DNA from 3 places in the Streptomyces sp. NPDC050619 genome. Region 2 is predicted to be linked to each of the others. Evidence: riboswitches for the same ligand, from Rfam matches in the RefSeq annotation. Region 2 holds a riboswitch; each other region holds the start of a gene.
The links. Region 2 has a riboswitch for cyclic di-AMP ahead of AB0I77_RS35135 (transglycosylase family protein). Riboswitches for the same ligand answer to the same signal wherever they lie in the genome.
Positions count from the first base shown of each region.

Region 1 (10,370 bases), on a different contig from region 2:
GCCTGTGGCGGCTCGTCGCCCTCTCGGGCGGCAGTCCCGTCAAGGTCTTCGGCGAGTGCGGCCATCGGGGGTTCACCCCGCTGACTGCCTGGCCGGAGGGGGCGGGCGAGGCGGTGTCGCTGTGCTGACCCGCCAGGCACCACCGACCGACAATCCACCCGCTCTCCCTCAACCCACGTATATGTCCTGCCCCACCGGACACCCGAACCGAGTGCCCCTTCAACCACTTCCAGGCACGGCACGGCGAGGACACGGAGAGGAAGGGAAAGGAACCGCATGAACAAGACCTCTGCTCTGGTGGATTCGCCCGCGCCGGGCGCTTGGGAGGAACTCGTCACAGCGGCACTGCTCGGGACGGAGCGGCGCACCCCGCCGGGCTGCGCGCCTGGCCGCGAGGCGCCGCTGACCCTGCTGGACGCGGCGGCCGTGGAGACCGTACGACGGCGGGCCGGTCTGCGGCCGGGTCGGGCTGCTCGGCGTCCGGAACCGGCAGCCGAGGACTCGCGCCCGCCGCTGCCCGGCGCGGCAGCCCGCCGACTGGCGATGCTGCTGGCCGACCGCCCCGGCTCCGGCGGCGGTGGCCGCAGAAGTACCGCGCCGGACCTCATGGAGCTGCTGCCGCAGTGGCTCGCCACGGCGAACGCCCGCGGTTTCGCCGCACCCCCCGAGATGCTGCCCGCGCTCCTGGACGCGGCCCGGGGGCGTACGGACCTGCGGCCGGCGGCGCTGGCCTTCGCGGGACCCCGTGCCGTGTGGCTCGCCCGGCTGAACCCGGACTGGCGGTTCGCCCTGCGTGCGACACCGGGCGGAGGGACGGCGCTGCCGGACCTCGATGACATCGGCGGGATTCAGCAGTTGTGGCAGGAAGGGCTGTTCGCCGAGCGGGTCGCCTTGCTCGCCGCGATCCGCGCCCGCGAGCCCGCCGCCGCCCGCGAACTGCTCGCGACGACCTGGGCGACGGAGCGGGCCGAGGACCGGCTGATGTTCCTCGACTCACTCCGGACGGGCCTGGCCGCGGACGACGAGCCGTTCCTGGAACAGGCACTGACCGACCGGAGCCGCAATGTCCGGGCGACGGCCGCGGAGTTGCTGTCGGCGCTGCCCGGTTCGGCGCTCGCCGCGCGGATGGCGGTGCGGGCCGGGGCGTGCGTGGCCGTCGACCACACGCGGGACAGACCGACCCTCATGGTCGAGGCGCCCCACGAGTGCGACACGAGCATGGAGTGCGACGGCGTCGTACCCAAGGCTCCCGCCGGGCGGGGCGAACGGTCGTGGTGGTTCGGCCAGTTGGTGGAGGCGGCACCACTGGGCACCTGGCCGGGGCGGCTCGGCGGCCGTACCCCTCAGGAGATCGTGGCGCTACCGGTGGCGGACGACTGGCGCAGCGAACTGCACGCGGCGTGGTGCCGGGCGGCGGTGCGGCAGCGGGACGCGGGGTGGGCGCGAGCCCTCCTCGGAGCGCCCGGCGCCCCCGAGGCCGGCGGCCCCGGTGCGGTGTCCCTGGCCGAGCGGGCCAAGCTGCTCGCCACCCTGGGCGCCGCAGAACGGGCCGAGTGGGTCGCCGGATTCATCGCGGCCCACGGTCTGTCCGAGGCGTTCCAACTGCTCGGAGTGTGCGCGGCGCCATGGGCCACACCACTGGGCCGGGCCGTGGTGGACGCGCTCAACATCGCACGGGACGCGGGGAGTTACCCATGGAGTTTCAGCGGAGTGATGGGACTGGCGGAACGCTGCCTCGACCCGTCCGAGGCGAGCCGCCTCAACGGGCTGATGGCAGTACCGGACGAGCCGGAGGACGCGAGCCCCGGAGCCGGGGGCTACTGGGCGGAGGCGTTCCAGCGACTTGTCACTACGTTGCGGTTGCGGGCGGCGATGCAGGAGGAACTGGGGGCCTGAGGGCGGAGCCCCCAGGCAACGGCCGCCCCAGCCCAGCGCAGCGGCTACGCCCCCGCAGGCTGTCGTACATTCGCCCGCACCCAGTTCACGATCGACGCCGTGGTGGCACCCGGCGTGAAGATCTCCGCGACGCCCTTCTCCTTCAGCGGAGCGATGTCCCCCTCGGGGATGATCCCGCCGCCGAAGACCAGGATGTCCGCCGCGTCGCGCTCCTTGAGCAGCTTGATGACGGCCGCGAAGAGCGTGTTGTGCGCCCCGGAGAGGATGGACAGGCCGATCGCGTCGGCGTCCTCCTGGATCGCGGTGTCGACGATCTGCTCGGGCGTCTGGTGGAGTCCGGTGTAGATGACTTCCATACCCGCGTCGCGCAGCGCCCGCGCGATCACCTTGGCCCCGCGATCGTGGCCGTCGAGCCCCGGCTTGGCCACCACCACGCGGATCGGACCGGCTGCCATACCCATCACTGCCTCCATGAAGCGACTCCATTCATCTGTACCCACAAGTACCGCACCGGCCGGGAAAGTGAACGAACGTTATTGCCAGCATCCCGCACCCGGCAGTTTCGCGGTGGATACCGAGGGGGAAATCACACGGTGGGACACGTTCGGGAGCCGCAACGAGGTCGTCGCACCGCCGCGCCGCAGGCCACGCGCCGCGGCGGTGCGACGTATCGGCGTCGGCACGAAAGGCACGCAGGGCAGGTAAGGCACGACAGCGGGGAGCTTCGTCGTCCCACCGGCAGGGAGCCTCGCCACGTCATCGGCGCACGCGCCGCACGCCACCCCCGCCCCAGGCGATCCGCTCGCGCCGCGTCGACGACCTCGCTCGCGACTTCCCATAAGGGCACCCGGTGGACAGAGCCGTCCTCCCGCGTGTCGACAGGAGGTCGGCCATGAAGGTCACGGGGGCCACGCTGCCCTTTCTTCCCTTCTGCCAGCGGCTGTTGCCCAGCAGACTGGCGGGTTTCTCGCTGGCCCTTCTCAAGGCGACCGCCCTGGAGATCACGATCCTCGCGGGACACCTCCTCCTCTATCCCTCCGGCATCACCCAGGAGCGCCGGGCCGCCCCCGTGTCCCCGCTCCCCACACCGGACGACGGCGACGACGGCCCGGCCCAGCTGCCCACGCAGGCCAAGCCCCCGGTCGTGCTGCTGCACGGCTTCATCGACAACCGCTCGGTCTTCGTCCTGCTGCGCCGCAATCTCGCCCAGCACGGCAGGCAGCAGATCGAGTCGCTCAACTACTCGCCGCTGACCTGCGACGTCCGCACCGCGGCCGCGCTGCTCGGCCGGCACATAGAGGAGATCTGCGAGCGCACGGGCAGCAAGCAGGTCGACATCGTCGGCCACAGTCTGGGCGGACTGATCGCGCGGTACTACGTCCAGCGCCTGGGCGGTGACTTCCGCGTCCGGACGCTCGTGACACTCGGCACCCCGCACTCCGGCACCCGAGTGGTGCCACTGGCGAACGCCCACCCGATCGTGCGCCAGATGCGCCCGAGCTCGGAGCTGATCGAGGAGCTGACCGGGCCCGCACCCGGCTGCCGTACGCACTTCGTCAGCTTCTGGAGCGACCTCGACCATCTGATGGACCCGCTGGAGACAGCCTGCGTCGACCACCCCGACCTGATCTCGCAGAGCGTCCGGGTGAGCGGGATCGGGCATCTCGCCCTGCCCGTGCACCCCGCCGTCGCGACCGGGATACGCCAGGTACTCGACACGGAACAGACCCCAGCCGAAGCCACGGCCGACTCGGGCGGCCTGACGGTGGCCTGACAGCTGAAACAGCCGACCCACAGCCCTCGGACAGCCATTCATCTTCGAACAGTCTTCGAACGCAGAGCCAAACCCGCGCCCGCAGTCCCCCGAAACACGGCCGAATGCCCGTTTCCCGCGCGCGTGAAACCCGCGGAAGATTGTCGCGCCCGCATACCGCCGGGTACAGTCACCGCACTGCTCTGCCAGCCCCTGTTGTCGAGGCGAAAGAGAAGTTGGTGAACGACCGTCACCCGTCGGGGACCATGACCACCCCGGCTCCGGCTTCCGACGCCGCCTCGACGCCCTACGCGTCATACGGCACCCAGGAAGCCCAGTACGGCGACTTCACCACGTACGGAAACTACGACGCCACAGGTTTCGAAACCGGCGGCAACGCCACCCCGACCTTCGAGGCCGACCCCCTCTTCGGCTGCCTTCCCGGCGACGGCACGGGGTCGTACGACAGCTCGACGTGGTCCACGGGCAGCCAGCAGACCCTGAACTACGACGCGTACGCGGCCCAGCACCACGCCGCCCACGACAGCGGCGCGTACGACACCACCGCCTGGACCGGCGAGCAGCAGCACCTCTCCGTGATCCCGCCGCAGGCCACGAGCCCCGACGTCAGCGGCCAGTGGAACGCGGGCGCCTGGCTCCAGCCCGACCAGTCAGGATGCCCGGCCGACCAGACCCAGCACTGGGAATGGGGCACGCAGGCCTTCGACACCGGGGCGTACGACGCCACGCAGTGGAACTCCGACGGCGGCACCTCGGCAGCCGCCGCGGAGTACGAGCCCCACGCCGAATCCTTCCACCAGTCCCTCGACCAGCAGGCGACGGCGACCTTCGAGCAGGTCACGCACGACGAAACCGCCGCAGACGACAACGAGTTGGGCGTCACCGGCGTCATGCCCGCCGCATCCGTCGCCCCGCTCCTGAGCGACCGGGAAGAAGCCACACCAACTCCAGCCCCGGCCCCGGCGACACGCGCTGCCGCTCGCGGCGCGGGGCGCTCCCGCCGCCGTCCGCCCCCCAAGCGCTCCCCGCTGCTGACCATCGCCGTGCCCTCGGCCTGCGTGATGGGGGTGGCCGGGATCGCCGCCGCGTCCGTCGGCACCTTCACCGACGACAGCAAGGCCGCCTCGACGACCGCGTCGGACGTGACCGCCGTCAAGCCGTCCGCCGCGAACAACAAGCTGGACACCCAGCTGGAGAGCCTCTCCGCCGGCGTCGACGACTTCGCCGACCGGGCCAGCCGCACGCAGGAACGTATCGACCTCAAGGCTCAGCAACTGGCCGAGAAGAAGAGGGCGGCCGCGGAGGCGGCCCGCAAGGAGCGGCTGCGCCCCAAGTACGCGCTGCCGGTCGCCCAGCGCGGCCTCAGCGCCTACTTCGGCCAGGCCGGCGTCAACTGGATGTCCATCCACACCGGCATAGACTTCCCGGTCTCCTACGGCACGACCGTGATGGCCGTCACCGACGGCACCGTCCGGACGCAGTGGAACAGCGCCTACGGCAACATGATGATCGTGACCGCGAAGGACGGCACGGAGACGTGGTACTGCCACCTCGCCAGCTACCGCGTCGCCTCCGGTACGACGGTGAAGGCCGGCGACCCGATCGCCTACTCGGGCAACTCGGGCAACTCGACCGGGCCGCACCTGCACCTCGAGGTACGGCCGTCCGGCGGCTCGGCCATCGATCCGCTTCCCTGGCTGCGGAGTCACGGGCTCGACCCGACGTAAGCCGCCCGCAACACGCTTACAACCGGCGCAGTCGCTCCTAGCCGCAGTCGCACAGCTTCACCACCGGCGCAGTCGCCACAGCTCTCGCTACAGCGCTACAGCTGTCGCTACAGCCGTCGCTACAGCTTCTCCACCGGCGCGTACCGCAGCAGCAGCCGCTTCGGATTCGCCTCCCCGAAGTCGATCGTCGCCTCGGCGTTGGCGCCCGTGCCCTTCACGCCCACCACCGTCCCGAGCCCGAACTGGTCGTGCGTCACCCGGTCCCCGACCGCCAGCGCGACCACCGGCTTCTCCGAGGTCCGCCGCGTGGCGAAGCCGGAGGCGCCCGAGGCCGCCGAGCGGGAGCGGGACGACGACAGCGAGGCCGCCACGCCGGACGCCGGACCCGAGGACATCGGTGCCGTGGCACCGGTCCGCTTCCAGTCGACGTGGTGCGCCGGGATCTCCTCCAGGAAACGGGACGGCGGGTTGTACGACGGCTGCCCCCACGCGCTCCGCATCGACGACCGCGTCAGATAGAGCCGTTCCCGCGCGCGCGTGATGCCGACGTACGCAAGGCGCCGCTCCTCCTCCAGCTCCTTGTTCTCACCGAGGGCGCGCATGTGCGGGAAGACGCCGTCCTCCATGCCGGTCAGGAAGACGACCGGGAACTCCAGGCCCTTGGCGGTGTGGAGGGTCATGAGGGTGATGACCCCCGAGCCGTCCTCGTCCTCGTCGGGGATCTGGTCGGAGTCGGCGACGAGCGCGACCCGCTCCAGGAAGGCGGAGAGCCCGCCGACCGCCTCGCCCTCGGCGGACTCCTGTTCGAACTCCAGGGCCACGGCGGCGAGTTCCTGGAGGTTCTCGATCCGGGTCTCGTCCTGCGGATCGGTGGAGGCCTGCAACTCGGCGAGGTAGCCGGTGCGTTCGAGGATGGCTTCCAGGACGGTCGCAGGTCCCACGCCGGACTCGACGATCGTACGGAGGTCCTCCATCAGCGTGTTGAACCGCTTCACGGCGTTCGTGGAGCGCGCGGCCATGCCGTACGCCTCGTCGACGCGCTTCAGCGCCTGCGGGAAGCTGATCTTCTCGCGCTGGGAGAGGGCGTCGATCATCGCCTCCGCGCGGTCGCCGATGCCGCGCTTGGGGACGTTCAGGATGCGGCGCAGCGGGACCGAGTCCTCCGGGTTGGCCAGCACGCGCAGGTAGGCCAGGACGTCCCGGACCTCCTTGCGCTCGTAGAAGCGGACGCCGCCGACGACCTTGTAGGGCAGGCCGACGCGGATGAAGATCTCTTCGAAGACACGGGACTGGGCGTTCGTACGGTAGAAGACCGCGACGTCCCCGGCCTTCGCCTCGCGCGCGTCCGTGAGGCGGTCTATCTCGTCGGCGACGAACTGCGCCTCGTCGTGCTCGGTGTCGGCGACGTAGCCGGTGATGCGCGCGCCCTCGCCCGCGTTGGTCCACAGGTTCTTGGGGCGGCGGGACTCGTTGCGCTCGATGACCGCGTTGGCGGCGGAGAGGATCGTCTGCGTCGAGCGGTAGTTCTGCTCCAGCAGGATCGTCGTCGCGTCCGGGTAGTCCTCCTCGAACTGGAGGATGTTGCGGATCGTCGCGCCGCGGAAGGCGTAGATCGACTGGTCGGCGTCGCCCACGACGCACAGTTCGGCGGGCGGGAGGTCCAACTCGCTGGGCGGTACGTCCACCGGGTGCTCGGAGGTGCCGACGAGTTCCCGGACGAGGGCGTACTGGGCGTGGTTGGTGTCCTGGTACTCGTCCACGAGGACGTGCCGGAAGCGGCGGCGGTAGTGCTCGGCGACGTCCGGGAACGCGCGCAGCAGGTTGACCGTCGTCATGATCAGGTCGTCGAAGTCGAGGGCGTTCGCCTCGCGCAGCCGCGACTGGTACATCGCGTAGGCCTGGGCGAGGGTCTTCTCGAAGCCGTCGGTGGCCTGGGCGGCGAAGTCCTCCTCGTCGATCAACTCGTTCTTCAGGTTCGAGATCTTGGCGCTGAAGGACTTCGGCGGGAAGCGCTTGGGGTCGAGCTCCAGGTCACGGCAGACCAGGGCCATGAGGCGCTTGCTGTCGGCGGCGTCGTAGATGGAGAAACTCGACGTGAAGCCGAGCTTCTTGCTCTCGCGCCGCAGGATGCGTACGCACGCGCTGTGGAAGGTCATCACCCACATCGCGTTGGCGCGCGGGCCGACGAGTTGCTCGACGCGCTCCTTCATCTCGCCCGCGGCCTTGTTGGTGAAGGTGATCGCGAGGATCTGGCCCGGGTGGACCTGCCGCTCGCCGAGCAGGTGGGCGATGCGGTGGGTCAGCACACGCGTCTTGCCGGAGCCGGCGCCGGCCACGATGAGCAGCGGGGTGCCGTGGTGCACGACGGCGGCACGCTGGTTGTCGTTCAGCCCCTCCAGGAGCGCGGCCGCGTCCACCGCCGGGCGCGGGGCGCCGTCGCGGTAGTAGGCGTCCCGGTCCGGGGGCACGTCGAACTTTCCGCCGAACAGATCGTCCGGAACGGACTCCGGTACGTGATCGTCGTCGGGCGGCGGCGGGGGCTCCTCCGCGTGCCCACGAGGGGCCTGGAGGTTCGCCAGGAAGCTGTCATCAAAGAGGCTGCTCATCGCTCTCCGAGTCTAGGGCGCCCCACTGACACCCCGCCGCCGCCCCGAGAACATCACCCGGCCTTCTCGCCCTCCGGAACCGTTCCGTCACGGTCCGCGATGGCCGGCGACGCCCTGAGTCAAGGTCACGAAAATGTATCGGGCATTTCACCCATCAACCTTCACAGGCACCACACGAGTTGGCTACGGTGCCGAGCAGGCCGCACGACCCCCTCCGGCGAACGTCGCCGGGCCGCGCGGCCTCCGCCGAGTCCGGTGCGCCGCCGCGCAGCCGGAGCCGGGGACCCACCGAACTTGGGGTGAATCGGCCGGCTCCCTTCCGGGAACGGCCGTAGGGCAACCCTTCCAGACCACCCGCCCGAACCCGACAGCTAACTCGGTAGGCGGAGCATGGAAGGAGTCGCCTCCCTTGGCGTCGCACCGCAAGTCGCGTCCTTCGGGCACGCGCGTAGCAGGCATACGGACCCCCGCCCTCGCCACGGCGGCCCTCACCTCCGTGGCCCTGCTGTCCCAGACGGCCAACGCCGCCCCCTCGGCCGACGACAAACCGAGCCTCGAGGAAGTCGAGAAGAAGGTCGACGACCTCTACCGCCAGGCCGAGTCGGCGACCGACAAGTACAACGCGGCCAAGGAGAAGTCCGCGAAACAGCGCAAGCGCGTCGACACCCTCCTCGACGACGTCGCCCAGCGCACGCAGAAACTCAACGAGGCGCGGGAGGAACTGGGCACCTTCGCCGCCGCCCAGTACCGGACCGGCGCCTCGGCCCCCGACACCGCGACCTTCCTGCTCGCGGACTCGCCGCAGGACTACTTCGACCAGAACCAGCTGATGGGCCGGCTGACCAGTCGCCAGAAAGGCGCGGTCGACGACTACGTCACCGAGCAGTCCGCGACGATGAAGAAGCGCCAGGAGGCCACGAAGAGCCTCGAGACGCTCACCGAGTCGCAGGGCGACCTGAAGACGGCCAAGGCGACCGTCCAGACCAAGCTCGCCGGCGCACGAGAACTCCTGTCGAAGCTGACCGCCGAGGAGAAGGCACGGCTCGCGGCGATCGAGAAGGAGAAGCAGCAGGAGGCGGCCCGCAAGGCCGCGGAGCTGGCACGGCAGCAGGCGGCGGAGCAGAAGGCCCGGGAAGAGGCCGCGGCCCAGCAGGAGCAGGAGAGCTCCTCCGGATCCACCACCGCCCCCAGCACCTCCGCACCTTCCGCGCCCTCCGCGCCCGACTCCTCGTACGCCACCAAGGCCGAGAAGGCGCTGGCCTTCGCCCGCGCCCAGATCGGCAAGCCGTACGTCTGGGGCGCCACGGGCCCCGGCTCCTACGACTGCTCCGGCCTCACCCAGGCCGCCTGGAAAGCCGCCGGCGTCGACATCCCGCGTGTCACCTACGACCAGGTCAACGCCGGCACCACGGTCTCCCTCTCCAACGCCCAGCCCGGTGACCTGGTCTTCTTCTACGACGACATCAGCCACGTCGGCATGTACATCGGCAACGGCATGATGATCCACGCCCCGAAGCCGGGCGCGTACGTCCGCGAGGAGTCGATCTACTACGACGGCGAGTCGTCGATCTACAGCGTGGTACGTCCGGCCTGACGCGGGTCAGTGGTGGGTCCTGCTGACGCGGTCACGTCCATCGCGTCCGTCACATCCGTCATGTCCACAGCACCGCGATGAAGATGTTCGCGGTCGTCAGCAGACCCACCACGCCGAACAGGCTCTTGTCCACCTTCTCGTCGTCGCGCTTCACGTAGACCAGGCCGAGGATCACGATCAGCAGGGCCAGTTTCACGCCGATCTTGATGTTGTTGACGGGCTGGTCGTCGGCCTGGTTGAGCCCGACCAGGATCGCGCCGGTGACCAGCATGGTGAGCGCGCCGTGCAGCATCGCGGGGACGAAGCGGGCCGTGCCCTGGCCCATCGCCTTCATCTGCGTGAGGAAACCGCCGAGCAGCGCGGCGATGCCGACGATGTGCAGGGCGACGAAGAGATGGATGAGTACGTCCATGAGTCCGGAGCCTAATCAGAGGCTCAGATGCCGCCCGACACCGGCCCACCTCCCTTGACCGGATCTTGCATATATGCGACCCATAGCATCCCGTCGCCCCCGCCTGTCCCGGAATCCCCACTTCGGTCATCGCGCTGCGTGAAGTCGACGGCGCCGACACCGGATCACGGTCACTTACGGTCACCCGGCGGTCCGCTCGCGGCACTTCCGCACATCGCGTCACCGCGCCGGTACAGCGCGGTTTAGCGTCCTCCACCAGGTGACCGGCTCCCCACCGCCGCCCGGGCCAGGGGCGGTAGTCGGCCACCACCGCCAAGAAGGTCCGGCGGCGGTCCAGCTCCCCCTGTGCGGGCCGCCGCCG
Region 1 is NZ_JBFAIR010000019.1:94,847-105,216, reverse strand. It holds gene AB0I77_RS28850 (SWIM zinc finger family protein) at 1-128, shown strand, start outside; gene AB0I77_RS28845 (DUF5691 domain-containing protein) at 277-1,896, shown strand; gene AB0I77_RS28840 (cobalamin B12-binding domain-containing protein) at 1,941-2,357, opposite strand; gene AB0I77_RS28835 (alpha/beta fold hydrolase) at 2,789-3,670, shown strand; gene AB0I77_RS28830 (M23 family metallopeptidase) at 3,916-5,397, shown strand; gene pcrA (DNA helicase PcrA) at 5,517-8,003, opposite strand; cyclic di-AMP (ydaO/yuaA leader) riboswitch at 8,238-8,404, shown strand; gene AB0I77_RS28820 (NlpC/P60 family protein) at 8,413-9,597, shown strand; gene AB0I77_RS28815 (hypothetical protein) at 9,656-10,009, opposite strand.
Region 1: another riboswitch for cyclic di-AMP. It lies ahead of AB0I77_RS28820 (NlpC/P60 family protein); the one in region 2 lies ahead of AB0I77_RS35135 (transglycosylase family protein).

Region 2 (10,370 bases):
CGTGCTCCTTGATGACCGCCGCGTACTCCCGGCAGGCGGCGAAGGTGCGCTCCAGCGCCTCGGGGGCGAGCCGTCCGGTGCGGTCGACGCCCTGGCCGAGCCGCACGATGGTCATACGGCGGTCCAGGTCGACCAGTTCGCCGCTCTCACCGTCCACGTCGGCGACCAGCAGCCGGATCGAATTCGTACCGCAGTCGATGGCGGCGACTCGGGTCACTTCGCGTCCTCCCGCACGAGCGTCACGCACGCTCCCTTGCGCCACCACTCGGGCAGCATCTCCAGTGCCTCGTCGCCGAGCGGGTTCACGCCCGGTCCGGCCGCCAGCGAGTGGGCCACCAGCACGTGCAGGCACTTCACCCGGTCCGGCATGCCGCCCGCGCTCGGGAAGCCCTTCAGCTCCTCGATCTCGTCGCGGCGCCGGATGTAGTCCTCGTGCGCGGCGCGGTAGGCGGCGGCGAGCTCCGGGTCGCTCTCCAGGCGGGCCGTCATCTCCTTCATCACGCCGTTGGCCTCCAGGGTGCCGATCGCCGAGGAGGCCTTCGGGCACGTCAGGTAGTACAGCGTCGGGAAGGGCGTGCCGTCGGGAAGGCGGGGGGCCGTCTCCACCACGTCCGGGTGGCCGCACGGGCAGCGGTGCGCGATGGCGCGCAGCCCGCGGGGCGGACGCCCGAGCTGCTGCTTGAAGGCCTCGACGTCCGCGTCGGTGGGCTCGGTGCGCGGGGTGGGCGGCGGGGGCGTGTGCATGCCTTTAGGGAAGTCTCTCTGAGGTATCTGAGGTATCTGTCGGTTCACTGGTCGGCGGCGTCGGACTTGTCGACCCCGTCCCAGACGTTGGCGTACCAGGGGCGGTCGGCCGCCCCCAGCTCGGCGCGCGACTGCTTGGCCGCGTCCGGGTCGATGACGATGTACCCCGTCTCGCCCGGCATGACGTAGTGCAGCCGCTCCCGGATCTGCTGCTCCGCGTACGCGTCGTCCTGCCAGCGTGCCTTGACGTCGCGCAGTTGCTCGACCCGCTGCCGGGCCTGATCCTGCTGCCGTTGGAGATCGTCGACCTCGGCGCGCTGGGAGACGTACTGCCTCATGGGATAGGCGAGCGCCACGATCAGCGTGCACAGGACGAGGGCGAGCAGCGCGGCGCGGCCGGTCAGCCGGGAGCGGCGCGCCTGCCGCTTGGTCTGGGAGCGGTAGACGCGGGCGGCCGTCTGCTCGCCGAGCAGCTTGATCCTGGTCGTGGTGGAGAAACGGTCGCGGTCCTTCACGGCCATCGGCTCCCGCCTCCCCTTCACACCCGTCATACGCGCGTACGTCCCCGGACACGGTACGGGACCGGGTACGGGGACGTACGTACGACTGGCTAAGGCTTACCCAGGGTTGAGCCCCGCTTGGGTCAGCCCTTGAAGCGAGGGAACGCGCTGCGACCGGCGTACACCGCCGCGTCGTCGAGGATCTCCTCGATGCGCAGCAGCTGGTTGTACTTGGCGACGCGCTCGGAGCGGGCCGGGGCGCCGGTCTTGATCTGGCCGCAGTTGGTGGCGACGGCCAGGTCGGCGATCGTGACGTCCTCGGTCTCGCCGGAGCGGTGGGACATCATGCACTTGAAGCCGGAGCGCTGGGCGAGCTCGACGGCGTCCAGGGTCTCGGTCAGCGAGCCGATCTGGTTGACCTTGACCAGCAGGGCGTTGGCGGCACCCTCGTCGATACCGCGGGCCAGGCGCTCCGGGTTGGTGACGAACAGGTCGTCGCCGACGATCTGCACCTTGTCGCCGAGCTTGTCCGTGAGGATCTTCCAGCCGGCCCAGTCGTCCTCGAACAGCGGGTCCTCGATGGAGACGAGCGGGTAGGCCGCGGCGAGCTCCTCGTAGTACTCCGTCATCTCGGCGGCGGAGCGCTCCTTGCCCTCGAAGGAGTAGACGCCGTCCTTGTAGAACTCGGAGGCGGCCACGTCGAGCGCGAGGGCGATCTGCTCGCCGGGGACGTAACCGGCCTGCTTGACGGCCTCGAGGATGAGGTCGAGGGCCTCGCGGTTGGAGCCGAGGTTCGGGGCGAAGCCGCCCTCGTCGCCGAGGCCGGTGGACAGGCCCTTGGTCTTCAGCACCTTCTTGAGGGTGTGGTAGACCTCGGTGCCCCAGCGCAGCGCCTCGGAGAAGGTCTCCGCGCCGATCGGGGCGATCATGAACTCCTGGATGTCCACGTTGGAGTCGGCGTGCGAGCCGCCGTTGAGGATGTTCATCATCGGCACCGGCAGCAGGTGCGCGTTCGGGCCGCCCAGGTACCGGAAGAGCGGGAGGTCGCTGGCCTCGGAGGCGGCGTGGGCGACGGCGAGCGAGACGCCGAGGATGGCGTTGGCGCCGAGCGAGCCCTTGTTGTCGGTGGCGTCCAGGTCGAACATGGCCTGGTCGATCAGGCGCTGCTCGGTGGCGTCGTAGCCGACCAGCTCCGGGCCGATCTGCTCGATGACGGCCAGGACGGCCTTCTCGACACCCTTGCCCTGGTAGCGGTTGGGGTCGCCGTCACGGAGCTCGATGGCCTCGAAGGCGCCCGTGGAGGCGCCGGACGGGACGGCGGCACGACCGGTGCTGCCGTCGTCGAGGCCGACCTCGACCTCGACCGTGGGGTTGCCTCGGGAGTCCAGGATTTCCCGGGCTACGACGACGTCGATGGACGGCACGAGCATCTCCTTCTTGGATGTGACGCGGGTCAGCAGGGCCACGAGGCCCGTAGCGAACGGGGGCCGCGGTCGGCTCTGCGAGACCGAGCCTAACCGCCTCCGGGCCATCGGCCGGTCCGTCGACCACCTCATGGACAGAACCGAGAGTAAATTGTTTCCGAACGGAACAAAGAGACGGAACAAAGGATGAGGACTCAAAGAGGACTCAAAAAAGCCCCGCCCCGGTGCGTACGGGGGATGACGCACCGGAGCGGGGAGCCCGTGGGGACGGCTACGAGCCGCGTGTCACTTCAGGTGCAGCTGCTGGCCCGGGAAGATCAGGTCGGCCTGGTCGACGATGTCCTTGTTCAGCTTGAACACCTTCTGCCAGCCGCCGGCGACGTCGTGCTCCTCGGCGATCGAGCTGAGGGTGTCGCCCTTGACGACCTTGTACTCGCCGTCGCCCTTCTTGACCTTCTTGCCGGTCGGGGTGGTGACGGTCTTCTTGGCGGCCGGGCGCTCGGCGGAGCGGGAGGCCGGCTGCTCGGTGGTGGAGCGGCTGCTGGTGTCGGTGCCCTGGCTCTGGCTCTGCGAGGAGTTGCTGGAGCCGCTCGACGAGGAGTCGGCGCTGCCACCGTTGTAGCCGCCGCTCGACAGACCCGTGCCGCAGTGCGGCCAGGCACCCTTGCCCTGGGCGGCGAGGACCTTCTCGGCGACGGCTATCTGCTGCGCCTTGGAGGCCAGGTTGGCCGTGGAGGCGTACTGCGTGCCGCCGTACGCGGCCCAGGTGGAGGCGGAGAACTGAAGACCGCCGTAGTAGCCGTTGCCGGTGTTGATGGACCAGTTGCCGCCGGACTCGCACTGGGCGACGGTGTCCCACTCGGAGGCGGTGGCGGCGGAGGCGGTGCCGGAGGCCATCAGCGGGGCGGCGACGGCCGCGCCGGTGACACCGGCGATGGCGATGGCGCGAGTGGTCTTGCTCGGACGGCGGTGCTTGCCCTTGCCGGAAAACAGCATGGAGAGATCCCCTCACCGACGCCTGCGAGGTGAGCTGTCGGGTTCGGGCCGGTTGAGTTGCCCGGCCGCACACCGTTCGGTGCGCGACTTCACCCCTAGCCGGTTCCGGTCTCGAGTTGCCTCAAGTCCTGGTCCCGGCGCCTACCTTGGGTCCCCCGCTCCTGCCTTCGGCGCTGTTCAGCGACGACTGTTCCCGTGCGGCCGCTGGCAGGATTCGGCGTTGCGGCTACCGGGGCTCGTGGTGACGAGCGGTCCTGACCGTAGACACGCGATCGGCGGAATTTCAAAGACGATCAGGGCTTCTGAGACTCATCCCACACTTTCACCAAACCGGACATTCAGTGGCGAAGTGTGACGCGAACTCCCGCTACCTTTTGCCCTGTTCAGCACCGACTTCGAGCGTCTGACCGGCGACGATATGCCCCGGGTCGGCACCGATCGCCTTTTTGTTCGTCTCGTAGAGGGCACGCCATCCGCCCTGGACGCCAAGGGAGTCGGCGATGGACGCGAGAGTGTCTCCGGAACGGACGGTGTACGAGTCGCCGGGAGCCGCGTGACGGCCCGTGGAGGTGTCGGTGTCGGCCGCGCCTTCATCGGCACTGCCTCCGCGATGCCGGCCGGCGGTGAGGGCTCCGGTGTCCACCAGACTCGAAAGGCCGCCCTCTTGCCAGGAGTTGTCGGAGCCGTCCTGTCCGGCCGCACCCGTGGAGGAGCTGTCGGAGTCCTGTGAGTCACTGGAGCCCGGGTCGGAATCACCGGATGCGTCGGACTTGGTCGAATTGTCCTTCGCGTTCGACGGGTCCGACGGGTCGTCGGACGGAGAGGGTGACGCGGGTGGCGTGGAAGCGTCCGCGGAGGAATTCGACGACGATTCCGATGAATCGGACAAGCCAGACGAGTCGGATGGACCAGATGAACCAGACGAACTGGATGAATTACCCGAACTCGAGCCATCCGCCAGCCCCGTGTCGACATCGGCCGAACCGGAGTCCTTGTCGAGCCCGTTGAGCAGCCCGCAGGTCCGCCAGTAGCCGACACCCTTGTCGGCGAGGACCTTCTCGGCGACGGCTATCTGCTGGGAGCGGCTGGCCTGGTCGGCGCTCGAGGCGTAGTCGAGGCCGCCGTACTTCTCCCAGTCCTCCTGGGCCAGGTGGAGCCCGCCGTAGTACCCGTCGCCCTTGTTCGCGCTCCAGGATCCGCCGGTCTCGCAGTTCGCGACCTGGTCCCATGTGGTGCCGCTGGCCGCGCTCGCGCCGGTGGCGCCGAGGAGCGGGATCGCGATGGCGGAGCCGGTCACTCCGGCCGCGACGAGCAGAGCCGGAGCCTGGCGGGGGCGACGGTGACGACCGTTCCCGGAGAGCATACGGAGGCCTTTCCCGAGACAACTGTGACCGGCGCGACGGGTGTGCGGCTAGGTGTCGCGCTGATCCGTGAACGTATAGGCACACGATTACTTGTCACAAGTTAATGCCGCACAGATCACGTGAAGATCACAGACGTGAAGGCATGTCACCTTTACGCAGGTGGGAGCAGTCGACCACGGGGCGTGAACGCGACGGGCAGCGTACGCAGTCCGCGCATGATGAGCCCTCCGCGCCAGCGCAAATCGGCTGAATCCCCTCCGAGTTGCAGGTCGGGAAGGCGCGTGAGCAGCGTGGCGAGGGCGGTCTGCGCCTCCAGACGGGCGAGCGGGGCGCCGAGGCAGTAGTGGATGCCGTGCCCGTACCCGAGGTGCTGGTTGTCGCCGCGGGAGAGATCGAGCACATCCGGATCGGCGAACCGCTCCGGATCCCGGTCCGCGGCGGCGAGGACGACGAGGACGGGGTCGCCGGGTGCGATGTCCTGCCCGCCGAGGGTGACCGGCCGGGTGGCGAAGCGCCAGGTGGCGAGCTCGACGGGGCCGTCGTAGCGGAGGAGTTCCTCGACGCCGGTGGCGAGGAGGCCGGTGTCCCCGGCGGCCAGGGAGTCCTGGAGGCGGGCCCGTTGCCCGGGGTGGGTGAGCAGGGCGTAGGTGCCGTTGCCGATGAGATTTACGGTCGTCTCAAAACCGGCGAACAGCAGGATGAAGGCCATGGCGGCGGCCTCGTTCTCGGTGAGGTGCTCACCGTGGTCGGAGGCGCGGATGAGCCCGGAGATGAGGTCCTCGCCGGGCGCGGCGGTCTGCGGCAGCGCCTCGCGCTTGCGGTGGATGAGCTCGGCGAGATAGCCGCGCATCTTCTTCACCGACCGCGCGACACCGCCCCGCGGACCTCCCCCGTGACGGATCATCATCCCCGCCCAGTCCCGGAAGTCGTCCTGGTCCTCGCGGGGGACGCCGAGCAGGTCGCAGATCGCGTAGATGGGGAGAGGGAAGGCGAACTCATGGATGAGATCGGCGCTTCCCGTCTCGGCGAACTGGTCGATGAGGTGGTCGGTGAGCTCCTGGACGCGCGGTGCGAACTCGGCGACCCGCCTCGGGGTGAACGCCTTGGAGACGAGCCGCCGCAGTCTCGTGTGGTCCGGCGGATCGATGTTGAGCAGATGGGTCATCAACTCGGCCTTGCGCTCGCCGGGGATGCCGGTCTTGCCCTTGGCGTGCGCGGGCTCGTCGTGATGGGCGGGGTTCTTGGACAGCCGCGGGTCGGCGAGGGCTTGTTTGGCGTCCGCGTAGCGGGTGACCAGCCAGGCCTCCACGCCGCTGGGGAGTTTGGCGCGGTGGACGGGGGCGTTTTCGCGCAGCCAGGCGTAGGCGGGGTAGGGGTTGGTGGCGAACTCCCAGGTGAAGAGCTCCGGTGCGGGGTTCGTGGGGGTGGGCTGGTCGGTCACGCCCTGACGTTATACGGCGGAGTCGGGGGTGTCCCGATCGGCGGTCTCTCGCCGCTTGAACGCCCAGTAGAGGCCGCGTTCCTCCGCGATGCGCAACATCTCCTCGGACACCGGCGAACTGCTGACCACGGCGGCGTAGAACTCCGCGCCCGGGTCGCCTCGCTTCTCCCCCTCACGGAACAGCGCCAGCGCCGCGACGAGGTCGCGTTGCAGTTCCTTGAGCATGCCGAGCGCGATCAGCGCGTGGACCTGCCCGGCGTCGGCAGCGGTCCGGAGCAGTGCCTCCGCCTCCGCATGATGCTCGGGCCCCTTCTGGGAGAGCAGGATCCCCAGGCGGTACGCGCCCTGTGCGTCACCGGCGTCGGCGGCACGCCTGTAAAACCTCTCGGCCTCGTTCTTACTGCCGTCGAGTTGCAGCAGCCTTCCGATGGCGACCGCGGAAGACGCCTCTCCGCGCCGATACGCCTTCAGATGCCATCGCATGGCGTCGTTCTCACGGCCGGGAACGCCCGCGAAGAGTTCGCCGAGGGTCCCTGCGGCCCGCTCGTCGCCGGCCTCGGCCGCGCGGGTCAGCCATCGCTCGGCGGCTTGGCGGTGGAGCCGGCCGAGATGGCGCGCGGCCGTCCTGCTCCCGCTCGCCGCCGCCGCCTCCAGATACGGCAGCGCACCCTCCTCGTCCGTACGGTCCAGCAGGACCAGCGCCAGTTCCACGGCCGCCCACGGGTGGCCCCCGTCGGCGGCCCGCCGCAGCCACCCCTCGCGTTCCTCGCCCTCGGTGCGCACGGCGAATCCGAGCGCCACCGCCGGATCCCCCGCCTCGATCCGGGTCTGCAACGCCGTGCGGGCGGCATCGAGTACGGCGGTGAAGCCGAGCGGGGAGCCGTCCTCCCGGGCCGCGTCCAGCAGCGTCCACCACACCTCGTCCGGCACCGGCTCCAGATCGCCGCCCGATCTCAACGCCTCCGCGACCAGAGCCCCGTACGCACGCCAGGTGCCCTCCTCCTCGCCCTGCACCAGCAGTCCCGAGACTCCGAACAGCGGCGCCGTCGCCCAGGCGAGCGCGTCCTCGAACGACTCCCTCTCCTGCGCCCCGTACTGCTCCTGGACCGTCCTGAGCAGCTCGACCGGTACCGCTGCCGTGATCCCGCACCGGGCGAGGTCGACCGCGGCACGCACCAGCGACTGGCCGCGTGGATGGTCCAGTTGGGTCCCCACGCGCCGCCACTCGTCGAACAAAAGGTGCCCGATCGCGAAGTACGAGGCCGCGCCCTCTCTGCCACTCCACATGTACGCCGGGTAGGCGCGCGGGTCGTCGTGCCCCGCCAGCCGATTCAGCTCGGCCTCGCTCCACTCGCGCGCCACCTCCACCGTGCGGGCCGCGGCGACGACCCGGTCGCCGGGGGCCGTCCCGGCACGCCGCCGGTAGTACTCCTCGGGGCTCATCGTGCCGAGCACGACGACGCCGAGGCTGGTGAGCCGTCCCAGCAGCCGCGGGTCCAGACCGCCCGCGCCGAGATGATCGGTCAGCTCGTCCAGCCAGACGACGTACCGGCCGGGCTTCCCGCGCAGCGCGGCGAGCAGGGCACGCAGGTCCTCACCGGCATCCGGCGCGTACAGCCGGTGGCCCTCCAGCGACCGCACGCCCTGCCACGCGGTGTACGACTTGCCGGCGTACGGCTCCCCCAGGATCAGCACCAGGCCGTTGTGGGCGAGCCGGGCCCGCAGGTCGTCGTCGCAGTCGCGCGGCACATACGGCGGCACGTCGGGCAGCCCGGGCACGTGCCGGGTGGGACGCACGCCGAACTCCAAGGGCCCCACGTGAAGGACCGGCCGCCAGTCCGCCGGGGCGGGGACGGTGCCGTAGTGGTTGTTCTGCACGTTGTGCTGCACGTTGTGCTGAACCCCGACGACCTGGTCGTGGAAGGTGGAATCCCGGAAGTCGACGTGGTCGTGGGCGACCTGGTCACCGGTCGAGCCGCCCGGAATAGTGGAGGCGACATCGAGCCGAGCACCGCGCAACCTCGCCAGCCTGGAGACGAGCATCTCGTAAGCGCCGGGCGACGTCGTGTGGACGGCGCGCACGTGGGCGCTCAGCGAATCAGCGTTCCGCGAGTACCCCGGGACCAAGGAGCGCCGCTCCGCGTCCGGCAGCGCCAGTAACTCCCGTACCAGCCACTCCCATTCCTGCCCCACGCCAGCCCCCTGCCTCGCCCCAAGCCGCCGAGAGCAACCGTACTAAGCCTTCAAGCCCTCAGCGGCCCGTACGGCGTCACGGTATGCCCGCGCGGCGACGCGCAGTGCCGCCTCCGGGTCCACCCCGGCCGCCTCCGCCCGGACCGCCTGGGCCAGCAGCTCGTACCCGACGCCCTCCCCGGTCGGCAGCGGCACGTCGAGCCCGGCCGTGCGGACCCGTGACGCCAGCTTCGCCGCCAGTGCGAGGCCCGGCTGGCCCAGCGGTATGCCGTCCGTCAGCGATTCCCGCTGCTTCTCCACCGCCTTCGTGCGCAGCCAGTGCTCCTTGACGTCTTCGGGGGTCGTGGCCGTCTCGTCGCCGAAGACGTGCGGGTGGCGGTGGATGAGCTTGGTGACGATGCCGGCGGCCACGTCGTCGATGGAGAAGGGGGTGTCCGGGTCCTCCTCCGCTATACGCGCGTGGAAGACCACCTGGAGGAGGACATCTCCGAGCTCCTCGCGCAGTTCTTCGCGGTCGCCGTCCTCGATGGCCTCGACCAGTTCGTACGCCTCCTCGATGCCGTACTTCGCCAGGCCCCTGTGGGTCTGCTGGGACGACCACGGGCACTCGGCGCGGATGCGGTCCATGACCTGGACGAGGTCGAGGAGGCGGGCGCCCGGGAGGTCGTAGGAGGCGGGGAGCAGCTCCAGGTCGGGCATCGAGATGCGGCCGGAGCCCGCGAGGCGGGCCAGGCCGTCGGTGAGGGCGGGCTCCCCCTCACCGGTCGCCACCACCACGACCGTCCTGCCGCCGGCGCACGCGTCGACCAGTTCCTCGGCGGTCGGGGACGCCTCGTCGACCGCTATTCCGGCCTCACGCAGATACGGCAACTGCGGGTGCGCTCCGTCCGCGCACAGCACACGGTCGGCGGCGTGCAGCGCCTGCCAGGCGGGCCAGGACAGCAGGCCGGGGGCGACGCGGTGGCTGGTGGTGAGCAGGACGATGCGGCCGGTGGCGGCTTCGGGGCTGGTTGCGTTCACGATTCGAAGCTAACGCACGGCACCGACAGCGCCGCGAGTTATCCACAGGGTGATCGACTGCGCCGACCGTACCGTTGGCCGACCTACGCCGACCTACGCCTACGTCGACGTACGCCCCCTCATGCCGCCTTACGCCGTCTGTGGCGTCGCCGTCGCCGTGACTTCTCGCAGCCACGGCGTCTTCGCGTCGACGCGGCTGCTCTTCTGGACGTCCCAGGAGCCGTAGCGCGGGTTGAGGTCGACGTTCAATTCCTTGGACGCCTTGGACAGGACGCTCCAGAAAGCGGGATCGCCCGTCTCGGTGCCGATCTTGGCGGCGAGCTTCTGGGCCTCCAGCTGGAGGCGGAGGTTGTCATCGAGGCGCTCCGGTGCGATGCCGTACTCCTGGAGCCAGGCCGTCTCCAGTGCCTTGGCGCCGCCGGTCTGCTGTTCCAGGCCGGCGCGCATCGTCTGGGTCTCCTTGCGGCTGACGGTCACGCCCGCGTCCTGGGCGGCACGGTGCAGCACCTGGTCGAGGACCATGCTGTGCAGGGTGTCCCGGGTGAGCGTGCCGGTCTGGGCGATGGCCTGCGCGTACTGCGACTCGTCCGGCACCGCCGCCCGCTGCGCCTCGCGCACCTCTTTCACCCGCGTTTCCAGCTGGGCGACGGTGATCCGCCGGCCGTCGACGACGGCCGCCGCGCCGGGA
Region 2 is NZ_JBFAIR010000026.1:132,247-142,616, forward strand. It holds gene AB0I77_RS35115 (Ppx/GppA phosphatase family protein) at 1-217, opposite strand, end outside; gene AB0I77_RS35120 (DUF501 domain-containing protein) at 214-744, opposite strand; gene AB0I77_RS35125 (septum formation initiator family protein) at 789-1,265, opposite strand; gene eno (phosphopyruvate hydratase) at 1,388-2,674, opposite strand; gene AB0I77_RS35135 (transglycosylase family protein) at 2,954-3,664, opposite strand; cyclic di-AMP (ydaO/yuaA leader) riboswitch at 3,669-3,847, opposite strand; gene AB0I77_RS35140 (transglycosylase family protein) at 4,032-5,027, opposite strand; gene AB0I77_RS35145 (cytochrome P450) at 5,180-6,469, opposite strand; gene AB0I77_RS35150 (hypothetical protein) at 6,479-8,662, opposite strand; gene AB0I77_RS35155 (nucleoside triphosphate pyrophosphohydrolase) at 8,705-9,682, opposite strand; gene AB0I77_RS35160 (SurA N-terminal domain-containing protein) at 9,812-10,370, opposite strand, start outside.

Region 3 (10,225 bases), on a different contig from region 2:
AGTACCAGGACCCGGACCGGGACATCTCGCTGTACATCAACTCCCCCGGCGGCTCGTTCAGCGCGATGTCCGCGATCTACGACACGATGCAGTACATCCGTTGTGACGTGGAGACGACGTGTCTGGGGCAGGCCGGTTCGTCCGCCGCGGTGCTGCTGGCGGCGGGCGCGCCCGGCAAGCGGAACCTGCTGCCGGGCGCGCGCGTGGTGATCCACCAGCCCGCCGTGTACGAGCCGATGCAGGGACAGGCGAGCGATCTGGCCATCCAGGCCGACGAGTTGCTCCGCGTGCGCTCCCGCCTGGAGGAACTGCTCGTCAAGCACAGCGGCCGCAGCCCGGAGCAGGTGAACGCCGACATCGAGCGGGAGAAGATCCTGGACGCGCCGGGAGCGCTGGAGTACGGCCTCGCGGACCACATCATCCCGAGCCGCAAGACCACCATCGCCCCGCCCACCGGGAGGTGAGCGGCCGGTGCTCCCACCCGAACTGCCGCCCCTGCCCGCCCTGACGCGCGCCGAGGGCGAGGTGATCGACCGTTACCTCGACGTGGTCGACCTGCTCGGCCGTATCAACCCGGGCCGGCACGGAGACACATACGGCGGCCTGCGCGCCGCACAGGCGCTGGTCGCCAAGGCGACGCAGCTGCGGGAAGCGCTGGCGCTGATGCACCGTCGGGGCGAGACCGAGCTGCACGCCGACACGCTGGCGCGCGCGCTGCGTGTGCTGGACGGGGAGCGCCGCACGGCTCGCGTCACGGTGCCGCCGCTCTCCGACAGTTGACGGGACCCGCCACCCGGTCCGGACGAATCGCCCTGCTGACGGAGCGTCCGGACCGGAGTTGAAACGAACCGAACGGCGTACCCCTGTTCGGCGTAGACGTGGCTCTCTTCACGGGCCCGTCCAAGTTGCACAACACGCGTGGCCCGAGGGCGCAATGAGGTACTCCGGTGCTGGTCCGGGCGTCCTCGGGGCTCTCGACACCCCTTCGAACACGGGGGTGTCCACCCGAACGGGTGAGTGGTGAGGAACAACACAAACCCCGGGTTCCGTTGGGATATTCGGACATCCGTGAGTGAGGATCCCTGTCTGACGACAAGCCCCCGCCGCAGCGGCGGGGCGGTCCGGGCGGACGCCGAGTCCTGCCGCCGCCCGGATACCCGGTCGACAGGAGTGGATCGGCAGGAGTGGAGGACCCAGGCACGACGGGTCGCCGGAACGGTCACGCCATGACCGGGCCGAGCATCCCTTGGGGTGAAGCCGCAGCCGCGGCCGGGCAACTTCGCCAGCCCGAATCCGACAGGTCATCCTTCACAGGCGGCTGACGAAGGGTTGCGCATGACCGCGCTCAATCGTGTCCCGTCGCTCATGGTCCGGGCCTCTACCGCCTCGGCCCTCACCATCGCCGCAGTGGGCGGCTCCGTCGTGGTCCCGGGTGTCGCATCGGACGCCGCGGCCGCCACGACGGCGACGAAGGCACTTCAAGTCGCGGCCTCGAAGAAGGGCTCGCCGTACAAGTACGGCGCCACCGGACCGCGCCGGTTCGACTGCTCGGGGCTCACGCTGTACTCGTTCAAGAAGGCGGGCAAGAAGCTGCCCCGTACCGCGGCCCAGCAGTACAACAAGACGCGCCACATCTCCGTCAAGAGCCGCAAGGCCGGAGACCTGGTGTTCTTCCACTCGGGCTCGTCCGTGTACCACGTCGGCATCTACGCCGGGAAGGGAAAGATCTGGCACGCCCCGAAGACCGGGGACGTGGTCAGGCTGCAGAAGATCTGGACGAAGAGCGTCTGGTACGGCCGGGTCAGCTGACCGACCTCCCGCGGGGCGGCGGCGACCTGACACGCCGTCGCTCCCCGCGGGGCCCCGGAGCATGACATGGGCCCAGGTGGTTACTCGCTCCCGTATGCCCGACCACCACCGCCCCTGCACCGCGCGCAACGAGACGCCGCTCGAGCGGGCCGACCGCAACTTCGGCGAGCTGCTCCAGGAACTGCGCGTCACCCAGACCGGGGTGCAGATCCTGTTCGCCTTCCTGCTGACGCTGGCCTTCACCCCGCGCTTCCCGTCCCTCGACACGGTCCAGCGCGCCACCTACGTGGTCACGCTCCTGCTCGCGGTCCTCGCGGCGGCACTCTTCACGGCGCCGGCCGCGCTGCACCGCTCCCTCTTCCAGCGGGGTGCCAAGCCCCGCATCGTGCAGGTCTCCTCACGGCTCGCCGCCGTCGGCATGGGGGTCCTGGTGCTGGCGTTCACCGGCTCGGTGCTGCTCGTGGTGGACGTGACGACCGGCCGGGCCGGCGGGGTGGCCGCCGCCGCGGCGACCCTGCTCGTGTGCCTCGGCCTGTGGGGGCTGCTCCCCCGGCTGGTGCGGCGGGCCGGACAGGCCGGGGAGCACCGGACGGTCAGGCCGCCCACACCGGCTCGAGGAGGAGCACCGCACCGAGAACTGTCAGCGCGCCGCCGGTGACACCCTCGACCACCCGGGAGGCACGCGGCCCGCGCAGCCACCGGCCGAGCCGGTCGACCAGCAGGGCCACGGCCGGGAACCACACCAGGGCGAGGACGACCACGATCAGCGCGAGCACCAGCGTCCTCGGCAGCGCGGGGGGCCGGCCGGCACGAACTGCGGCAGCAGGCTGAGGAAGGTGATGGGCGCCTTGGGGTTGAGCGCGTTGGTGACGAAGCCCTGGCGCAGCGGACGGGCGGCGGACACCGCCCCGACGGGCAACTCCGAACGTGGCCACCGCAGTGCCCGCAGCGTGCGCACCCCCAGGTACAGCACGTAGGCGCCGCCCAGCAGTCGCAGCGTACGGAACAACGCCGGTACGGCGGTCAGCACCGCGGCGACCCCCGCCACCGCCAGCGCGGTGTGCAGGAGCAGCCCGCCCGTGATCCCGAGCGCGCAGGCGATGCCGGCCCGGCGGGAGATCAGGGCATTGCGTACGACCACGGTGAAGTCGGCGCCCGGCATGGCAATCATGCCCGCGGCGACACCGGTGAAGGCGAGGAGCTGTCCGTCCATGCGCCCAGCCTGCCGGGCGGGAGCCTTCAACAGGTATTTCGATTAGCCTGAGGAATCCTTAAGCATCGGTTTAGGCAGCACCGCTTCAGGCATGCCGGTTCAGGCAAGAGGAGAGCGCCGTGTACGACCCGATCCGGCTCGCCGCTCTCGTGGCGGTCTCCGAGGCCGGGTCGATCACCCGGGCCGCCGAGCGCCTGGGGTACACGACGCCCGCCCTCTCCCAGCAACTGGCCAAGCTGGAACGGGAGGCGGGCACCGCGCTGCTCGTCCGGCACCATCGCGGGGCACGGCTGACGGATGCGGGCGAGGTGCTGGTGGCACGGGCCCGCCGGGTGCTCGACGAGTTGGACCGGGCTCGGCACGAACTGGCGCGGCTGGCCGGGCTGTCCGGGGGCCGGCTCCGGCTCGGCACCTTCCCGACCGCCGGGATCCATCTGCTGCCGCCGGTGCTCAGCGCGTTCCGCCGGGCACACCCGGATGTGGAGCTGTCCGTGGCGGACTACGAACCGCCGGCCGGTATCGCGGCAGTGGCGGCCGGTGAGATCGACCTGGCGCTGACGCACACCTGCGAGCCCGCGGAACCGTTCCCGCTTCCCTCCGCCGTCGGTGCGGAGCCGGTCCTGGTCGAGGAGCTGGTCCTGGTGACCGCTCCCGGGCACGCCCTCAGCAGTGGCTCAGCCCGGCTTCCCCTGGCGGAACTCGCGGGTCAGCCGCTGATCAGCATGGCGCCGGACCATCCGGCCCGGCAGGGTGTGGAGGCGGTGCTGGCCCGGGCCGGGGCCACGCCGTCGGTGCTGGTGGCGACTCCGGGGTACGCCCTGGTGTGCGCGCTGGTCAGTGCGGGGCTCGGGGTCGGGGTCGTACCGGAGATGGTGGCGCGGACGGCGGCCACTCCGGTGGGGACGCGTCCGCTGGAGGCGGGAGAGCTGCGCCGTACGATTTCGGTCGTCCGCCGGACCGATGAGGCGGCGCCCGCCGCGGACGCCTTCCGGGCGCTGTTGCGCGGTGCGTTCGAACGCGCGCACCACGGCTGAGTTCTACGGCTCCTGCTGTCCCGCCGCCGTGACCGGCTCGGCCGGTACGGTCCACGGCAGTTCGATGGAGACCGTCTTGCCGCCCTCACGGGTGGGCCTGACTCTCAGTTTGCCGCCGCACTCGGCGGTGAGCCAGCGGATGATCACCATGCCCCGGCCGTTGTCCTGCTGGACGGCGGCGGGCAGGCGTTTCGGGAACCGGGGGTGGCTGTCGGTGACACCGATGCGCAGGTGTTCGTCACGGTCGAGCTCGATGCCCACCGTGAAGGTCGGTGACTGCCCGAACGTGTGCTGTACGGCGTTGGTGGTGAGTTCGGAGACGATCAGCCGGATGGTCTCGGCCACCTCCGTGTCCGCCGGCAGACCCCATTCCGCCAGGGTGCCGAGGACGTAGGTGCGGGCTGCGGAGACCGAGGCGGGATCGCTCGGCAGAGTGACGGATGCTTCCAGATGGTCTGCCATGGCGACGTCGTCCCTTTCCCAACGGGACCGCAGTCCGACACGGAGCGGCTGGTTCGAGTACGGTCCCGGACTGGTGCTTCGTCGCCAGACTGCCATTACCGCGCGGGTCACGGGTGGCGATCCACCAAGATGTGCATATATCTGTCGCTCGAAGCGGTGAACTCTGCGACGACAGACCGTATTTGCGGGGTCCTTGGGGGGCTAGTTTCGGGGGCTCGGTTCGGGTCTCGTTTCGAAGTTCCGGTTCGGAGTCCCGATGGGAGTAAGGAGTGGCCCATGCAGCACGGTCCCGCGGTGCGCCGCCGGAAGCTGGGCGCCGAACTGCGTGCGTTGCGCACCGGTGCGGGGTTCACGAGCGGTGAGGCGGCCCAGATGGTGGGCTGGCACCAGTCGAAGGTGAGCCGGATCGAGACCGGCGCCAGCGGGGTGAAACCGGCCGATGTGCGGTTACTCCTCGACGCCTACAGTGTGCGGGACTCCCAACTACGGGAGTTACTGCTGGTGTTGGCGGGACCGGATGAGGGCGGTGGCCGGCACCACTGGTGGCACGCCTACCGCGGGGTGCTGCCGCCGACCTACCGCGACTTCATCAGCCTGGAGTCGCAGGCGAGCACGATGCGCACACTGGAGACCTCGGTGGTGCCCGGGCTGTTGCAGACCCCCGAGTACGCCCGGGCGGTGACGAAGGCGGCGGTCGACGGGCTGGATGACGAGCGGCTGGACGCACTGGTCGAGGTGCGGCTGGCCAGGCAGGACGTGCTGCGCACGCATCCGCCGCTGGAGCTGAGCGCCGTCCTGGACGAGGCCGTGCTGCGGCGCGAGGTCGGCGGCCCCGAGATCATGGCCCGACAGCTGGCCCGGCTCGTCGAGGCGGCGCGGCTGCCCCAAGTGCGGTTGCAGGTCCTGCCGTTCACGGCCGGGGCGCACATCGGCATCACCGGGCCTTTCGTTGTCTTCTCATTTTCGAGCACATCTGATCTGGATGTGGTCGTTCTCGACCACTTGACGAGTAGCCTCTATCTAGAACGGAAAGAAGACCTCCAGGCCTACACCGAGGCCTTCAACACCCTTCAGTTCCACGCCCTTTCGCCCGAGGACTCGTTGGACTACATCGCCGCGACAGGTGGCGGCGTGTAAGGAGGCACCCCCCATGTCTGCACTGCCTCGGCACGTACCTTCCAGCACCGATCTGCACGGTGTGCGGTGGCTGCGCAGCCGCTACAGCACCGGAGCGAACAACTGCGTCGAGACGGCTCGGCCGCACTCCGGTCCCTGGGCCGGACTGCTCGCCGTGCGCGACTCCAAGGACCCGGCCGGACCCGCGCTGCTCTTCTCCCCCGAAAGCTGGGCGGGCTTCACGACCGCGGTGCAACAATCCGACCGGTTGAACCACATCTGACCGGTTGCACGACATCTGCCCAGTTCACCCGTCGCGCGACGCACGGCCGTGTCACGCCGACTCATGGTCGCGTCTCGCCGATCACTCGTACAGCGCGTTCGATCTGCCCCTCGGAGAGGTCCGCGCGGGCGGTCAGCCTCAGCCGTGAGATGCCGTCGGGGACGGAAGGAGGACGGAAGCAGCCCACGGCCAGCCCGGCCGCACGGCAGCCGGCCGCCCAGCGCAGGGCGCCCTCCGGGGACGGCGCGCGCACGGAGACGACCGCGGCGTCCGGACGTACCGCCTCCAGACCCGCGGCGGTCAGGCGTGCGTGCAGTCCGGTCGCCACCGCGCGTGCCCGCGCCGCCCGCTCCGGCTCGCGACGCAGCAGTCGCAGGGCGGCCAGGGCCGCGCCGGTGGCCGCGGGGGCGAGGCCCGTGTCGAAGATGAACGTGCGGGCCGTGTTGACCAGGTGGTCGATCACCCGGGCGGGGCCGAGGACGGCTCCGCCCTGGCTGCCGAGCGACTTGGACAGCGTGACCGTCGCGACGACGTCCTCGGCGCCCGCGATTCCCGCCGCGTGCGGGGCGCCCCGGCCGCCGTCGCCGAGGACGCCGAGGCCGTGTGCGTCGTCGACCAGCACTCCCGCGCCGCGCTCCCGGCACACACCGGCGAGCACGGCCAGCGGGGCCGCGTCGCCGTCGACCGAGAAGACCGTGTCGGACACGAGGAGGGCGGGGCCTTCGTGGGTCCGGAGTGTTTTGCTCACGCCGTCCGGGTCGGCGTGAGCGACGACCTGTGTGGTGCCGCGGGCCAGCCGGCAGCCGTCGATCAGCGAGGCGTGGTTGCCCGCGTCGGAGACGATCAGCGTGCCGTGCGGGGCGAGCGCGGTGACCGCGGCGAGGTTGGCGGCGTAACCGGAGGAGAACACCAGGGCCGCCTCGAAGCCGCAGAAGTCGGCGAGCCCGCCTTCCAGTTCGGCATGGAGTTCGGTGGTGCCGGTGACGAGCCGGGACCCGGTCGCGCCGCCGCCCCAGGTCCGCGCGGCGCGCGCCGCGCCCTCGGCGACCTCGGGATGGCGGGCCAGCCCGAGGTAGTCGTTGCTCGCCAGGTCCAGGAGCGGCGAGTCGGCCGGGCGGGGACGCAGCGTCCGTTCGAGTCCGGCGCGACGGCGGGTTTCCGCCTCCTCGTCGATCCAGCCGAACGCCATCGGTCCTCCCGGTTTTTGTAGGCAGTGCACAGACAGTAGCGGGGCGACCAGGCACCCGCTGTGTGGCGATACCCACATGTCGGAGCCCATTGGTTGTGTGAAGTCTCCTTGGCCCCGGACGGCTCCGTAGGACAGGATCGGCTCTCATGGACCTGCTGAACACGCTCGTGGACAAGGGGCTTCGGCGCGCTTCGCCGACCCGCGAGGAGGCGCTGGCCGTCCTCGCCACTTCCGACGACGACCTGCTCGATGTGGTGGCCGCGGCCGGCAAGGTACGGCGGCACTGGTTCGGCCGGCGGGTGAAACTCAACTACCTCGTCAACCTCAAGTCGGGCCTGTGCCCGGAGGACTGCTCGTACTGCTCCCAGCGGCTCGGTTCCCAGGCCGGGATCCTCAAGTACACCTGGCTCAAGCCCGACGACGCCTCGAAGGCCGCGGCGGCCGGATTGGCGGGAGGCGCCAAACGGGTGTGTCTGGTGGCCAGCGGGCGCGGCCCGACCGACCGGGACGTGGACCGGGTGTCCGACACCATCAAGACGATCAAGGAGCAGAACGAGGGCGTCGAGGTGTGCGCCTGTCTCGGTCTGCTCTCCGACGGCCAGGCCGAGCGGCTGCGCGAGGCGGGCGCGGACGCGTACAACCACAACCTCAACACCTCCGAGTCGACGTACGCCGACATCACGACCACGCACACGTACGCCGATCGGGTGGACACCGTGCACAAGGCGCACGCGGCCGGTCTGTCCGCCTGCTCCGGGCTGATCGCGGGCATGGGCGAGAGCGACGAGGACCTCGTCGACGTCGTGTTCTCGCTGCGCGAGCTGGACCCCGACTCGGTTCCGGTCAACTTCCTGATCCCGGTCGAGGGCACCCCGCTCGCCAAGGAGTGGAACCTCACCCCGCAGCGGTGCCTGCGGATCCTGGCGATGGTGCGGTTCGTCTGCCCGGACGTCGAGGTGCGGATCGCGGGCGGCCGGGAAGTCCATCTGCGCTCGATGCAGCCCCTTGCCCTGCACCTGGCCAACTCGATCTTCCTGGGCGACTACCTCACGACGGAGGGCCAGGCCGGCAAGGCCGACCTCGACATGATCGCGGACGCCGGGTTCGAGGTGGAGGGCACGGACCAGGTGACGCTGCCGGAGCACCGGGTCTCCGGCAAATGCGAGGGCGAGGGCGAGGGCGGATGTGAGGGCGGCGGCGTCTGCGGTTCCGCTCCGGCTTCCGCTTCCGCGGTATCTGTCGGGGCACCCCGCACCGACCTCGTCGCCGTACGCCGTCGAGGCGCCGGAACGGACCTCGCGCCCAATGCCTGACCTGACCGTGCCCGAGTTGCTGGAACTCGACCGGCGGCATGTCTGGCATCCGTACGGTCCCATGCCGGGGCGCCGGGAACCGCTCGTCGTGGAGTCGGCGAGCGGGGTGCGCCTGCGGTTGGCGGACGGCTCGGGCTCGGGCTTGGCGTCGGGTTCGGGTTCGGAGGAACTGGTCGACGGCATGTCGTCCTGGTGGTCGGCCATTCACGGCTACAACCACCCGGTGCTCAACGAGGCCGCGCGCGAGCAGCTCGGGCGGATGAGCCACGTGATGTTCGGCGGGCTCACGCACGAGCCCGCCGTACGGCTCGCGAAGCTCCTTGTCGACATGTCGCCCGACGGCCTGGAGCATGTCTTCCTCGCCGACTCCGGGTCGGTGTCGGTCGAGGTCGCGGTCAAGATGTGCCTCCAGTACTGGCGTTCGCTCGGCCGGCCATCGAAACAACGCCTGCTGACCTGGCGCGGCGGTTACCACGGCGACACCTGGCAGCCGATGTCGGTGTGCGACCCCGAGGGCGGGATGCACGAGCTGTGGACCGGGGTACTGCCGCGCCAGGTGTTCGTGGACGCCCCTCCGGTCGAGTTCGAGGAGTCGTACGCCGATCAGCTGCGCACGGCGATCGAGCGGCACGCCGACGAACTGGCCGCGGTGATCGTCGAGCCGGTGGTGCAGGGCGCGGGCGGGATGCGGTTCCACTCCCCGGCGTATCTGCGGGTGCTGCGGGAGGCGTGCGACGCGCACGACGTGCTGTTGGTGTTCGACGAGATCGCCACGGGCTTCGGGCGCACGGGCGCGCTGTTCGCGGCGGAGCACGCGGCCGTGACACCGGACGTGATGTGCGTGGGCAAGGCGCTGACCGGCGGCTATATGACGTTGGCGGCGACGCTGTGCACCGCGCGCGTGGCCGACGGCATCTCGCGGGGCGAGGTCCCGGTGCTGGCCCACGGCCCCACCTTCATGGGCAACCCCCTGGCGGCCTCCGTCGCCTGCGCCTCGATCGAGTTGCTGCTCGGCCAGGACTGGCGCGCGGAGGTCAAGCGGATCGAAGCGGGGCTGCGGGAGGGACTGGCTCAGGCTGTCGAGGTGCCGGGCGTGCGGGACGTACGGGTCCTCGGTGCCATCGGGGTCGTGCAGCTCGACCATGCCGTGGACATGAAGGCCGCCACGGAGGCGGCCGTACGGGAGGGCGTGTGGCTTCGGCCGTTCCGCGACCTCGTCTACACGATGCCGCCGTACGTCACCGGCGACGCGGACGTGGCACGGATCGCGCGTGCGGTGTGCGCGGCGGCTCGGGAGGGATGAACATGCCGGTGCTGGTGATCACGGGCACGGGCACGGAGATCGGCAAGACGGTCACGACCGCCGCCGTCGCCTGCGCGGCGCTCACGGCCGGCCGGTCGGTGGCCGTGCTCAAGGCCGCGCAGACGGGCCTGCGGCCGGACGAGCCCGGTGACGCCGACGAGGTCGCGCGGCTCGCGGGTGCCGTGACGGCGGCCGAACTCGCCCGGTATCCCGAGCCGTTGGCGCCCGCGACGGCGGCGCGGCGCTCCGGCCGGGCGCCGGTGCGTCCGGAGGAGATCGCCGAGGCCGCCGCCAAGCTGGCCACCGAGCACGATCTGGTGCTGGTCGAGGGGGCGGGCGGGCTGCTCGTCCGGTTCGACGCGGCGGGCGGGACGCTGGCGGACGCGGCCGAACTGCTGGCGGCACCGGTGCTGGTGGTGACGTCGGCGGGCCTGGGCACACTGAACACGACGGAGCTGACGGCACGTGAACTCCGCCGTCGCGGGCTCGACTTGGCCGGAGTC
Region 3 is NZ_JBFAIR010000013.1:215,239-225,463, forward strand. It holds gene AB0I77_RS22725 (ATP-dependent Clp protease proteolytic subunit) at 1-464, shown strand, start outside; gene AB0I77_RS22730 (hypothetical protein) at 472-780, shown strand; cyclic di-AMP (ydaO/yuaA leader) riboswitch at 1,121-1,332, shown strand; gene AB0I77_RS22735 (C40 family peptidase) at 1,336-1,809, shown strand; gene AB0I77_RS22740 (DUF6328 family protein) at 1,904-2,467, shown strand; partial or broken gene AB0I77_RS22745 (LysE family translocator) at 2,403-3,022, opposite strand; gene AB0I77_RS22750 (LysR family transcriptional regulator) at 3,142-4,056, shown strand; gene AB0I77_RS22755 (ATP-binding protein) at 4,060-4,518, opposite strand; gene AB0I77_RS22760 (helix-turn-helix transcriptional regulator) at 4,795-5,655, shown strand; gene AB0I77_RS22765 (DUF397 domain-containing protein) at 5,669-5,917, shown strand; gene AB0I77_RS22770 (8-amino-7-oxononanoate synthase) at 5,979-7,106, opposite strand; gene bioB (biotin synthase BioB) at 7,253-8,419, shown strand; gene AB0I77_RS22780 (adenosylmethionine--8-amino-7-oxononanoate transaminase) at 8,412-9,722, shown strand; gene bioD (dethiobiotin synthase) at 9,725-10,225, shown strand, end outside.
Region 3: another riboswitch for cyclic di-AMP. It lies ahead of AB0I77_RS22735 (C40 family peptidase); the one in region 2 lies ahead of AB0I77_RS35135 (transglycosylase family protein).